Regions from separate parts of the Bacillus sp. XB1 genome, predicted to be linked through region 3. Evidence: riboswitches for the same ligand, from Rfam matches in the RefSeq annotation. Region 3 holds a riboswitch; each other region holds the start of a gene.

Region 1 (3,184 bases), on a different contig from region 3:
GCTTCACGAGTTTTGTAAATGTGCTCTTCTAACGTACAATCAAGTTTTCCTTCTAAGCGAGATCGAATGGCTATGAGTTCCTTATAAATTGGTAATGCTTTCATTTCTTTTTCTACTACTTCGTTATTGCTTAAAAATTGAAGTGCTAACCATCTCGGATGCTCGTAATTCACTGTCTCTAAAAGAGCAATTACTTCTCCAATTCCTTCATCCATTTGTACACCATATGAAATAAGGAATGGCTTTTTCTCTTTTTTGTCATTTTCTTTAAGAGTCGTAAGCAGTTCTTCACAGCCTTTTCCACTCCTTGCAACAACAGGAACGACTGTTACACCTAATAGTTCTGATAATCGTTTTACATTAATGACAATTCCTCTTTGCTTCGCCACATCAACCATGTTTAAACCAATTGAGACTGGCTTACCAAATTCAAGTAACTGCAACGTTAAATGCATATTTCTTTCAAACTGCGAGGAATCTACGATATTTAACATATGATTAAATTCTTCTGTTAATAGAAAGTTTGTTACAACACCTTCATCACGTGAAACTGGATTTAAATCATAAACACCTGGTAAATCAATTAATGTTCCTTGTCTATCTTTTAATTTACCAACCTTCTTTTCTACTGTTACACCGCTCCAGTTTCCTACATACTCATAAGAACCAGTAAGTGCATTAAATAATGATGTCTTCCCTGTATTCGGATTCCCTAGCAAAGCTACCTTATTCACGCTAATTCCACCTTTATCATTTTCGCGTCACAATGACGAATACTAATTAACTGTCCACGACACTCCAATGTACAAGGACCTTTAAACATCGCTTTCTGTTTCAGGCGAAGTTCGCTTCCTTCAGCAAGACCGAAAGCAGCTAGTCTACGCTTTAATAGCTGATCTAAAGACTGAATACTTTTTACTAACACTTTCTCTCCAATTTTAATATCTACTAAGCTCATAACCTTCCCCCTCAGAAGAGAATGATAATTATTTTCAAAAAAATTATACCACACCCAATTTCTCTTGTACTATACCCTTTTGCTTCATATTTATTAACATTTCGCTACAATTCTATTTCAATTATTGTCATACTGTATTCGTTTGCCATTCTCATCCATTTCGCTTACAATAAACAATAGCAAATAAAGAATCTCGTTATCACTGGGGGAGCCATGCCGCTGAGAGGGAACACTTCGTTCCGACCCTTCGAACCTGTTAGTTAATGCTAACGCAGGGATTGTGCAAACGTCCGAAATACATACCTCATTTTTATTTACGTATTTCGTATCCTCCTATGATATCTATTCTTTTTTGTACAACTTGGATTTAGGGGGAGACAACATGCGTAACACCAATTTACAAGCGATGATCGAATCTGCTATTCTTGCAGCCTTCGCCATGATTATCGATATTTTACCATTATCACTTAAACTTCCAACAGGCGGTTCTATCTCATTCGCTATGATTCCTATTTTTATTATTGCTTACCGCTGGGGCTTTAAATCAGCTTTCTTAGGTGGTTTAGTTTGGGGACTATTACAAATAGTCGTGGGGGATGCTTATATTTTAACACCTGTTCAAGCATTCATTGAGTACTTCATTGCCTTTGCTTTTATCGGATTTGCTGGCTTATTCTATCGTCCAATTCAAAAAGCACTTTTAACGTCTAATGAAAATAGTGAAGAACATTCAAGTTTAGGTAGTCGCAATGAAAAACCTTCAGCAAAACAAAACCATGGTAAGAAAATCCTTGTTTACATTATCCTTGCTACATTTGTCGGTAGCTTTGCTCGCTATTTCTGTCACTTTATTGCCGGTATTATTTTCTGGGGACAATATGCGCCGAAGGGTCAATCAGCTGTGTTATATTCATTAATCGTAAATGGAAGTACAATGCTTGGTTCTTTTATTTTATGTACAGTTTTACTTATATTTTTATTCCTCACTTCCCCACGCTTATTCAAAAGCATCAGTGCTTATCAAATGAATACACAAAAAAAGGGCGCTTAATGAGCGCTCTTTTTTCATATCGTAATATTAATTAAAAATACAATAAATGCGCAAAAGAAAATAAATACCATTATACTTAGCCAATTGCTATGCACGGTTCATCGACTCCTTACATAACCTCATTTTCTAACCAGATTATATCGCTTAAAAATAAAGATTAAGTAAAGATAATATGAAAATAAATTAAAAAAAGCGTAGCATGCATTATCTACGCTTTTTTCGGTAAGTAAAAGTAAAATAATACACCGTCTTCTGTATTTTTCACTCCATATTCAGCATCGTGTAATTCTAAAATATTTTTAGAAATAGCAAGCCCAAGTCCCGTCCCACCTTGTGAACGCTGACGAGCTGTATCCACGCGATAAAAACGATCCCAAATTTTATCTAATTGTTCTTCTTCAATGTGAGTACCTTTATTTTCAATACAAACTTTTATACGATCCTTCTCATCTATTGCAGAAATAATAATATCTTCTTTATTTGGTGTATAACGTATGGCATTCGTAATGAAGTTAACGATGACTTGTTCAATCCGGCCTTGATTTGCAATCACTTCAAATGAATGTATATTTTTATGAACATGAAGTTCTTTTTTCTCTATTTCCACAGATAGATGTTCACATATATCTTCAATTACTGTATCAATATAAAACGAAGACTTTTTCATTTTATATGTACCAGATTCAAATTTAGCTAGCTCAAGCATATCCAAAATTAAAGTATCCATTTTGTCTACTTCTCTCTCCATCGCTTGAAAATAATACTCTTTTTTATGCTCAGCTACCCCGTCTTTTAAAATGGAAATACAACTTTTCATAATACTTAGCGGTGTTTTTAATTCATGCGAAACACCAGAAATGAATTCTTTCCGTGTATTTTCTAACTTTCTTTCCTTTTCAATATCTTCTTCTAACTGTCCAATATGTGAATGGAGTTTATTTGATAGCACATTAATATTTTTCGATAAATCTCCAATTTCATCTTTTGAAATAATCGGTATTTTTTCTGTAAAATCTAATTGTGCTATTTTCTTCGTCGTATCATTTATTTTTAATAACGGTTTGGCAATTTGTTTTGAGTAATAGAACGAAGCTAAAAAAATAAGAACAACTACAAATGCAATGATATAGATGTAATAATCTTGCACCATTTGTACAGCTTCATCTACGGGCTGT
Region 2 (3,184 bases), on a different contig from region 3:
CGAGCTAACGTTACATTTTCTTGTGCACTTATTGCGAAGTCTGCTTTTCCTGATGCTATCATTTGCTCTGCTGTTACATTGTCACCTGGTTGAATAATTTCTACATCTAATCCTTGCTTTTTGTAATAATCTTTCGTTTTCGCTACATACAAGCCAGTATGATTCGTATTTGGAAACCAATCTAATACTACTTTTACTTTTTGATCTTTACTTGCACTTTCTTCTTTCTTCGCCGGATTACATCCAGCCACACCTACCGCTACTAAGGCAGCTAACATAACTTTCAAACCTTTTTTCATTTTCTGCCGTCCTTTCTATATATCCATGGTGCTGTTATTCTTGCCATAAACTCTACGATAAAATACAGGCATAATGTCACCATAACGATGATTGCTGCAACACCAAATACTCGGGCAGTCAAAAAGGATTTTGTAGCCCTCGTAAGCATAACGCCTAATCCTTCACTTGCACCGAGCCATTCTCCGATAATTGCCCCCATTACGCTATATGTAACTGCAATTTTTAAACCTGAGAAAAAGTATGGGAGCACTGCTGGAAATTTTACCTTCTGGTAAACTTGCCATTTCGTCGCCTTCATTGTTTGTAACAGTTTCAGCATATTTTTATCTACTGTTTGAAAACCTTCTAAAATACTAAGCGCAATTGGGAAGAAACAAACGAGTATTACGACCATTACTTTCGGCAACATCCCATATCCAAACCAAATAATAAATAGCGGTGCAAGTACAACAATTGGAATTGTTTGCGAAATAACGAGCAATGGATTTATTAAAATACGAAATAACGGTATAACATCCATAATAATTGCGATGCTCGTCCCCAATAAAATTGCAAAGAATAGTCCAATTATAACTTCCTGCAGTGTTTGCATCGTATTTGGTAATAGTAAATCTTTCATCCCAATTAATTCTTGAACAATGGCAGAAGGCTTTGGTAAAATCCACGGTTCGATTTTAAATAATGAAACAGATCCTTCCCATATCGCAATGAGAAGGATAAGCCAAATAGTTGTAATAAGTTTAGATTGCTTCTGGTTTTGCATATTCATCACGGTACTTCCAAACCTTTTCATCTATCGTTACACCAGTGCTTGGACGATAATGGATTTTAATAGAAGTAATCACTTCTTCTGCTCCAGCATCGACGCAAGCTTGTTGCGCACGTTTAACGACATCAAGAAGTACATCTAATTCTCCTTCCAAAGTTGTTTCCATTGCCCCTACTTCATAACGAACTCCCGATTGTTGCACAACTTCAATTGCTTTATCGACAACAGAATATACATCTTTCGTTTTCGCTTGTGGTACTACTGAAAATGACATTGTAACTTGTTGTGACATAATAAAATCCCCCTTATAAAATTAAATTTCAAAAATAAGAAAAGGCTTTCCTACTGCGTAGGAAAGCCTTGTATGCAAGTTATTACAGAATAACATATGCTACATCACTTTAAGTAACTCCCTACGCTGGCATTATCCAGATCAGGTTGAGGGTCGATGTTTACTTACATCCTCTCAGCCAATTGGCTCCCCGGTCCTTAATTCGTTTTCATTGTAGCATGATTTATTTTATTGAACAAACAAAAGCATGCATAATCATTTCATTATTTTTGGAAAATAACCAACTTTTTCACCATGAGCTAATAACTGCTGTATAAATTCTTTATTAATTGCTGGTACTATCAATTCTTTTTTCTTAATCCATTCATTCGTTCTACGTGTACCCATTACAATTTCAGATTGCTGTGCTCCATCTCCTGCAACTTGAGAAGCAATTAACTCTGCTATTACTTCATTTCCCTTCGCTAATGCAAGTCCGGTATTTACATATTCTGAAAGTGGAACCATTTCAAGATTGTATCCACACTCTCCAATTAGCTGTATAAATTGTTCAAACTCAATTTGATGTGGATGACAAATATGTAACGTCTCTCCTACAATTTGCGCATCTTGTAAATACGATACAATTGATTTACTAGCAAAATCAATTGGTGTGAAATCAACTTTCCACTTCACATTTGGTGCTTTCCCAATTAATAGCATTGTTTTAATAAGACGATAAAATGCGTTTCCTTCAATATTTTGTTGGAACGAACCTGTTTCTGAATGACATGCTAAATTACCTGCACGATAAATATTTCCGCGCAAACCATTTTTCATTGCTTCACGAACAATGTTTTCCGCTTGTAGTTTACTATTTGAATATACATTCTCTAAGTCTACACTGTAATTAAAATCACCAGTTTTCATGTATGTATCCCATTGATCTACCGCTAATTCTAACGGGATACCAATTGTAGAAATAAAATGGAATGTAGCACCTTTCTCCGCTAATGCTAGCATACGGCTAGTTCCTTGGACATTTATATTTTCAAATTGTTTTACATCTCCAAAATGTCTTACATCTGCACCGCAATGAATTATCGTATCCATCTTAGAACTGATGAACATAAATTCTTCTTCGCTCATCCCAAGATACTCTTCTCCCAGATCACCAGCTACGGCCTGTATACGCTGTAACCATTCTTCACATATATCATTAAAGTAGCCTGTTAATGTATCTATAATTCTTTGCTGCACATCTTTGGTTGGTCTTACTAAACAATAAATAGTAGCAGATGTATCTCTCAACAATTCATATAATATGTGTGATCCTAAATAACCAGTAGCTCCTGTTAAAAAGACATTTGAAATCTGGGTTTCTTCCAAAACGTTTGCATACGTGATAGTATCTGGTTCGTGAATCACTTTATATTCACGAAATACTTCTTCTTTCTCTACTTTTACTTCTCGCTCAATTCGAGCTAATCCATATATCGTTCTTTCTTTAAAGAAATCTTGAATTGTTAAATGTGAGAAATCTTCTTTTAACAATGTTAAGACTCGTAATACTTTTAATGAATGTCCACCAATTGTAAAGAAATCATCATGCACTCCAACTTTTGAAATTCCTAATACTTCCGCCCAGGCGTTCGCGATTTGTTTTTCTGCTTTATTAGAAGGTGCAACATATTCTTGTAGCCGAACCGGTTCATACTTTTCTTCTAACTGAGCTAACTTCTTAACATCAATCTTTTTATTAGGTGTAAGTGGTAATTCATTAATATAAATTAGTTTAGATGGCACCATATAATCTGGTAATTGCTCTTGTAACTGATAAACTA
Region 3 (3,184 bases):
TTCATACTTACTAAGTTCAATTAATTTCTCAATAATTATGATCCATATCCTATATATTTCCGTCTGCTGCTTAGATTTTTCTGTACTGTAAGTGGCTTTCGCTATAACACCTCCAAGTGACCAGTTTTTATGACGGTTAAGAAATTCCAACAAAAAAAGCCCTAATTAGGGCTTTTCATTCTATTTCTCCAGCAAAGCTCTCTATGAAATTGTTAATTAAAAAAGACACACTTAGATTGATGCGTCTTTTTGTGATGCCTCTTTTGTGAAATCATATAAAGCAATTGCGCCTAAAAGAACAAGTATACCTTGAGGAACATCTAGCAAAATAGTTTTCCAAATTTCTGGAATTACCCATTTAATATCTGCTGCTGTTTCAAGATATGTTTGGAAATAGCTGATTGTAAAATTAATTATCCCTAAAAATACAAACAACGATAAACCAAATCGAATTAATTTCTTATTTGTAAACATATAACACCTCTCAAAATTCATTGGATATTCCTGCTTTTGCTTCTTTATATTTACATATCTCTATATCTAATTTTAACACATAAAGAACTCAAAAAAATACGATATGCATATTTGCATATCGTATTAACAACACTCCATGATAATTTAGAAATTCCTGCAAAGAAAAAACAACTCCGTTACAGCTAACAGCTCGGGTTTCTTTTCTTATTTAACTTCATACCACCAACATTTACGTTCTTTGATTGTAAAATAAATGTGACAGAAGTTTATCCAGTTAATGCGTAGACAAGTAAATGAGCTAAATTATCGATATTCTATTTCGCCATATCAGTAGCACTAATGACTTTACGCAAATTTGACAAGAAAAAATATATAGCTAGGTATGATCCATACCTAGCTATAACATTACTTCTATTCTTTATCCAATTACGTCTTTTACGTCTGTATCCACTGGCCACTTTTCTAATGTATAAGCCATTTCCCAAAATGAATATTCATATTGACTGCTAATAATAAAATGCTGTTTCATACGCTTGCGGTCTGTCTCTGTTACTTTTTCAGCGATAGTATCTAAACGTGTAATTTGCTCTTCAACTAGCGTACGGAACCAATCAGATCCATAAGCAGAAATCCATTCGTTATAAATTTGCTCTTCCGGCTGGCACTCTTTTAAGCGTTCGCCAATTTCATAATACAACCAATAGCAAGGTAAGATTGCTGCAATAATATCTCCTAAATGTCCTTCATACGCAGCACGATACATATGTGAAGTATACGCATATGCAGTTGGCGCAGGAATAAAATTATCTTTTTCTTCTTTTGTTATCCCTAGCTTTTTAGCAAAATTCTCATGTAATGATAATTCCGCCTCATATGTATTTTGGGCATGGTGTGCCATACGAGCTGTCGTTTCTAATTCAAGAGCTTTTGCAGCTCCTAATGTTTGTACTCTAGCAAAATGACTCAAATAATATGAATCTTGAAGAACATAATAGCGAAAACTAGCTAAATCTAACGTTCCTTCACCAAGTTTTTTTACAAAAGGATGGTTAAAACTCGCTTTCCAAATTGAATCTACTTCTTTACGTAACGATTGTGAAAAAGTCATTTAAATCCCTCCAATAATATATAAAATATAGATATTTATCCACAGCTATTAACGCTTTAAAATAAAAAAACTTTCTTTACAGGCGTAAAGAAAGTGAAATTGACAGTATTTATTTACTCATTAAATAGCAACGTCTTTCCCACTTCCCTACGCTGGCATTAACCAGATCAGGTACTAAGAGTCTCAAAATCACATTTGATCTCAGCCTATAAAAGGCCCCCCTAGTGGATAAATATTTTGTTTTTATAATGTATTCATCATAGCATACTTCGTGAAACTGTCAAAAAAATTAGTTATATAATTCCCTTAAAACCCCTCTTCTTTTCTAACTTTTAATGATGTTTCAATAATCATATCTAATAGTTTGCTATAACTAATTCCCGCTGCTTCTGCACTTTTTGGCAATAAACTTGATTGTGTCATCCCTGGTAATGTATTAATTTCCATTACATATGGAACTCCGTCCTTCACCATCATATCAACTCTTGCATAAACACTACATTTTAATGCTTTATAACAAGCGAGTGACGCTTTATTTACACGTTCATTAATTTCTGCTGGAAGTTCAATAACTTCCTCAACTGTACTAGTATCATCATATTTTGCATTGTAGTCAAAGAACTCGGCTGCATGTCGAATTGAAACTATAGGTAACTGTTTTCCATCCAGAATGGAACATGTAATTTCATCACCTTTTATATACTTCTCAATTACTACTTCAGAATCCCATTCGAATACAGTTTCTAGCATTGAGATCAATTCATTTTTATTATAAACGATTTTCACTCCGACACTCGATCCGCCAGAGTTTGGTTTTACTACTAATGGAAATCCTAACTTATCTAACTCATCAAGATTTAGATCCTCCATTTTTGTAAGTTCAATCCAATCTGGTGTTTCTACACCTTCATAACGTAAAATCTTTTTCGAAATATTTTTATCCATACATATACTGCTAGATAACATATTACTTCCGCTATAAGGAATCCCTAAACTCTCCAGTGTTCCTTGAACTGTCCCATCTTCTCCGTATTTTCCGTGTAACGCGAGCAACGCAAAGTCAATGTCTTTCGCTTTTTCAATTAAATCCACTTTTTCATTTAATGTAATTGGAACTATTTCATACTTATTTTTATCTAAATGAGCAATCATTTCATTCCCCGTCATAATTGAAACTTGTTTTTCAGACGATACCCCGCCCATAATAACACCGATTTTCATTTTCTCAACTCCAAATTTCATTTTTTAATGTATCACCAATTATTTTAATTCCCCGAACTATTTCTTCTTCTTTCAAGCGCGAAAACCCTAATCGGAAAGTGTTCGCTCCTTCTCCATCAGAGTAAAAAACATCTCCAGGTGAAAACGTAACGCCTTTCTCATAACACTTTTGTAAAAGTGTGCGGGCATTCATATGCTCTTCTAGTTCTATAAATAAATGAAGTCCACCATCTCCAGTCATTCTTTTGAAATGAATGTACTGGTTACATGCCCCGACAGCTAACTCATATTTTTTCTTATAAACAGATCTTGCCTTTTTTAAATATTTCTCAAAATATCCCTCATGTAAATATTGAAACAGAACAGCTTGATCTAGCGTAG
Region 4 (3,184 bases), on a different contig from region 3:
CGCCTTATAAACAACAGAAGCCCCATTTGCTACCGTCTTAGCAAATGGGGCTTCTTCTATAATAAAGTTAGGTACTACAGTGTGATCAATCAAGTAAAGAGGTGTAACATGTTATTGATATAAATGACTACCAGCTTCTTTAAATTCTTCTGCTTTCTCTTTCATTCCTTTTTCAATTGCTTCTGTCGTTTCTAAATCATTTTCTTTTGCATATTCACGAATATCATGTGAAATTCTCATACTACAAAACTTCGGTCCACACATTGAACAGAAGTGAGCTGTCTTTGCCCCTTCTGCAGGCAACGTTTCATCATGATATTCCATCGCACGTTCAGGATCTAAAGATAAATTAAATTGATCGCGCCAACGGAATTCGAAGCGTGCTTTTGAAAGTGCATCATCACGCTGATGAGCCGTTTTATGTCCTTTCGCAAGATCAGCCGCATGCGCTGCAATTTTGTACGTAATAACACCCGTGCGTACATCATCTTTGTTTGGCAAACCTAAATGTTCTTTCGGCGTTACATAACAAAGCATCGCTGTTCCAAACCAGCCAATCATCGCAGCTCCAATTGCAGATGTAATATGGTCATAACCTGGTGCAATATCTGTCGTTAGTGGCCCAAGTGTGTAAAACGGCGCGCCCTGACAAATATCAAGCTCTTTCTCCATATTCTCTTTAATTAAGTGCATCGGTACGTGTCCAGGTCCTTCAATCATAACTTGCACATCATGTTTCCAAGCAATTTTGGTTAATTCACCAAGTGTTTCAAGCTCAGAAAACTGTGCTTCGTCATTGGCATCTGCAATAGACCCTGGACGTAATCCATCTCCAAGAGAGAACGAAACATCATACTGCTTCATAATTTCACAAATCTCTTCAAAGTGAGTATATAGGAAGTTTTCTTTATGATGGAATAAACACCACTGCGCCATAATCGAACCACCGCGCGAAACGATACCTGTCGTACGCTTTGCCGTGATTGGAATATAACGAAGCAATACACCAGCGTGAATCGTAAAGTAATCAACGCCTTGCTCCGCCTGCTCAATTAACGTATCACGATATACTTCCCACGTTAAATCTTCTGCAATTCCGTTTACTTTTTCCAGCGCTTGATAGATCGGTACAGTTCCAACTGGTACAGGCGCGTTACGAATAATCCACTCCCGCGTCGTATGAATATTTTTACCTGTAGATAAATCCATAATCGTATCTGCACCCCAGCGCGTTGCCCATGTCATCTTCTCTACTTCTTCTGCAATCGAAGAAGATACAGCTGAGTTTCCGATATTGGCGTTTACCTTCACATGGAAATTACGCCCGATGATCATCGGTTCAGCTTCTGGATGATTAATATTCGCTGGTAAAATAGCGCGACCTTCTGCGATTTCCTTACGAACAAACTCCGGCTCTACCCCTTCACGAATCGCAACGTATTCCATCTCAGACGTAATAATGCCATTACGTGCATAGTGCATTTGCGTAACGTTTGCACCTTGCTTTGCTCTAAGCGGCTGGCGATCCATTTGCGGGAAAACAGGTGTATGCTTCGAAGCTACTTTCACACCGTCATCCTCTGGTTTCACTTCACGCCCTTCGTATGCTTCTACATCACCACGCCCCATAATCCAAGAGTGGCGCGGCGTTGGAATTCCTTTTTCCAACTCGACCTTATACGCAGGATCTGTATAAGGACCGCTCGTATCATACACACGGATTGGTGGATTTGGAACGCCATTCGTTTCGCTTTGTTCAATCTCACGCATCGGCACTTTCATACCTTCTCGTGGTCCATCCACATATACTTTCTTACTCCCTGGTAAACTCGACTTCAATTCAATTTGCTCAGCTGAAACAGATTGTTTCATAAATTTTGTTGCCCCCCTGTTCGTGACAAGGACAAGATATGGCCAGCGCATGCCAAAATAAAAAGAGCCAGGTCCATAAAAAAATAAGGACCTGGCTCATAAAGACATCATTATGTAAAGCCGTTAACTTCCCTACGCTGGTACGAGCCAGATCAGGTCCAAAGGGTTAAGAAGTTCACGCGCTTCTCTCTCAGCCTACGCATACGTTAGGCACCCCTAGTTTATCACTGATTTAATTTTCAATACTTTCCCATCATACACGATAATCTGAAAAATGAAAAGTTTATTTCTTTTGCACTTTACGGAATCATCCACGTTAAATAATACGCCTGCACATACGTCATAATACCAACAATAATTACGAAGAATAAGCTATGCTTCACTGTAAAACGGAACAAATCCGATTCTTTTCCAGCAAGACCAACCGCCGCACAAGCGATCGCAATCGACTGCGGGGAAATCATTTTCCCTGTTACACCGCCTGTTGTATTTGCTGCAACAAGAAGCACTTCAGATACGCCGACTTGCTGCGCTGTAATGGCTTGTAAATTTGAGAACAGTGCATTCGCAGACGTATCAGACCCTGTTAGGAATACGCCAATCCAGCCTAAGAATGGTGAGAAGAACGGGAATAGTCCGCCAGTTCCGGCTAATGCTAACGCTAACGTAGAAGATAGACCAGAATAGTTTGCAATAAATGCAAACCCTAGTACAAATCCGATAGATAGAATTGGCATTTTTAATTCGCTTAACGTTTCTTTAAATGTCACTGCTGCATCTTTTACATTCATTTTCAAAATAAACATGGAAATGATACAAGCAATTAAAATCGCTGTTCCAGTTGCCGATAATACATCAAACTTCAGAATTGCCTCGTAAGGCGTTGGTTTATTTACAATTGGCTCTGCTTTCATTACTAAATTATGCAGACCTGGAATTTCAAACTTAAACACAAGACTTTCTAAAGCCCCTCCTGGAGCGAATAATGCCTTAAAGAAACTTTGGCTCCAAATGACTACCATAACCGTTAATACGATAAATGGGGACCATGCCTTCACTACTTTTCCAAACGTTAATTTTGGCATCGATGCTACTGTCGTTGTTGCTGCTACTTCACTATTTGCTTGTCCAGATTGATAAGTTTCTTTCGGCTGCCAAACTTTTAAGAACAGCGCTAAACTAATTAAACTTACAAGTGCCGATGTAATATCCGGAAGTTCCGGTCCTAAAAATGTCGCTGTAATGAACTGCGTAATCGCAAATGAACTACCCGCTACAAGTAACGCAGGCCACGTTTGTCTTATCCCTTTAA

What was found. Region 3 has a riboswitch for thiamine pyrophosphate ahead of tenA (thiaminase II). Riboswitches for the same ligand answer to the same signal wherever they lie in the genome.
Region 1: another riboswitch for thiamine pyrophosphate. It lies ahead of thiT (energy-coupled thiamine transporter ThiT); the one in region 3 lies ahead of tenA (thiaminase II).
Region 2: another riboswitch for thiamine pyrophosphate. It lies ahead of ACK1U5_RS24680 (MTH1187 family thiamine-binding protein); the one in region 3 lies ahead of tenA (thiaminase II).
Region 4: another riboswitch for thiamine pyrophosphate. It lies ahead of thiC (phosphomethylpyrimidine synthase ThiC); the one in region 3 lies ahead of tenA (thiaminase II).

What each region holds. Positions count from the first base shown of each region.
Region 1 is NZ_JBNRIL010000002.1:62,621-65,804, reverse strand. It holds gene feoB (ferrous iron transport protein B) at 1-734, opposite strand, end outside; gene ACK1U5_RS15535 (FeoA family protein) at 731-958, opposite strand; TPP riboswitch at 1,153-1,254, shown strand; gene thiT (energy-coupled thiamine transporter ThiT) at 1,341-2,009, shown strand; gene ACK1U5_RS15525 (sensor histidine kinase) at 2,218-3,184, opposite strand, start outside.
Region 2 is NZ_JBNRIL010000005.1:118,481-121,664, reverse strand. It holds gene ACK1U5_RS24690 (ABC transporter substrate-binding protein) at 1-299, opposite strand, end outside; gene ACK1U5_RS24685 (ABC transporter permease) at 296-1,069, opposite strand; gene ACK1U5_RS24680 (MTH1187 family thiamine-binding protein) at 1,041-1,361, opposite strand; TPP riboswitch at 1,463-1,564, opposite strand; gene ACK1U5_RS24675 (non-ribosomal peptide synthetase family protein) at 1,617-3,184, opposite strand, start outside.
Region 3 is NZ_JBNRIL010000001.1:1,131,911-1,135,094, forward strand. It holds gene ACK1U5_RS05750 (DUF3937 domain-containing protein) at 232-495, opposite strand; gene tenA (thiaminase II) at 893-1,582, opposite strand; TPP riboswitch at 1,710-1,815, opposite strand; gene ACK1U5_RS05760 (D-alanine--D-alanine ligase) at 1,889-2,803, opposite strand; gene pdxR (MocR-like pyridoxine biosynthesis transcription factor PdxR) at 2,808-3,184, opposite strand, start outside.
Region 4 is NZ_JBNRIL010000003.1:88,269-91,452, forward strand. It holds gene ACK1U5_RS21680 (arsenic transporter) at 1-10, shown strand, start outside; gene thiC (phosphomethylpyrimidine synthase ThiC) at 112-1,872, opposite strand; TPP riboswitch at 1,985-2,100, opposite strand; gene lldP (L-lactate permease) at 2,172-3,184, opposite strand, start outside.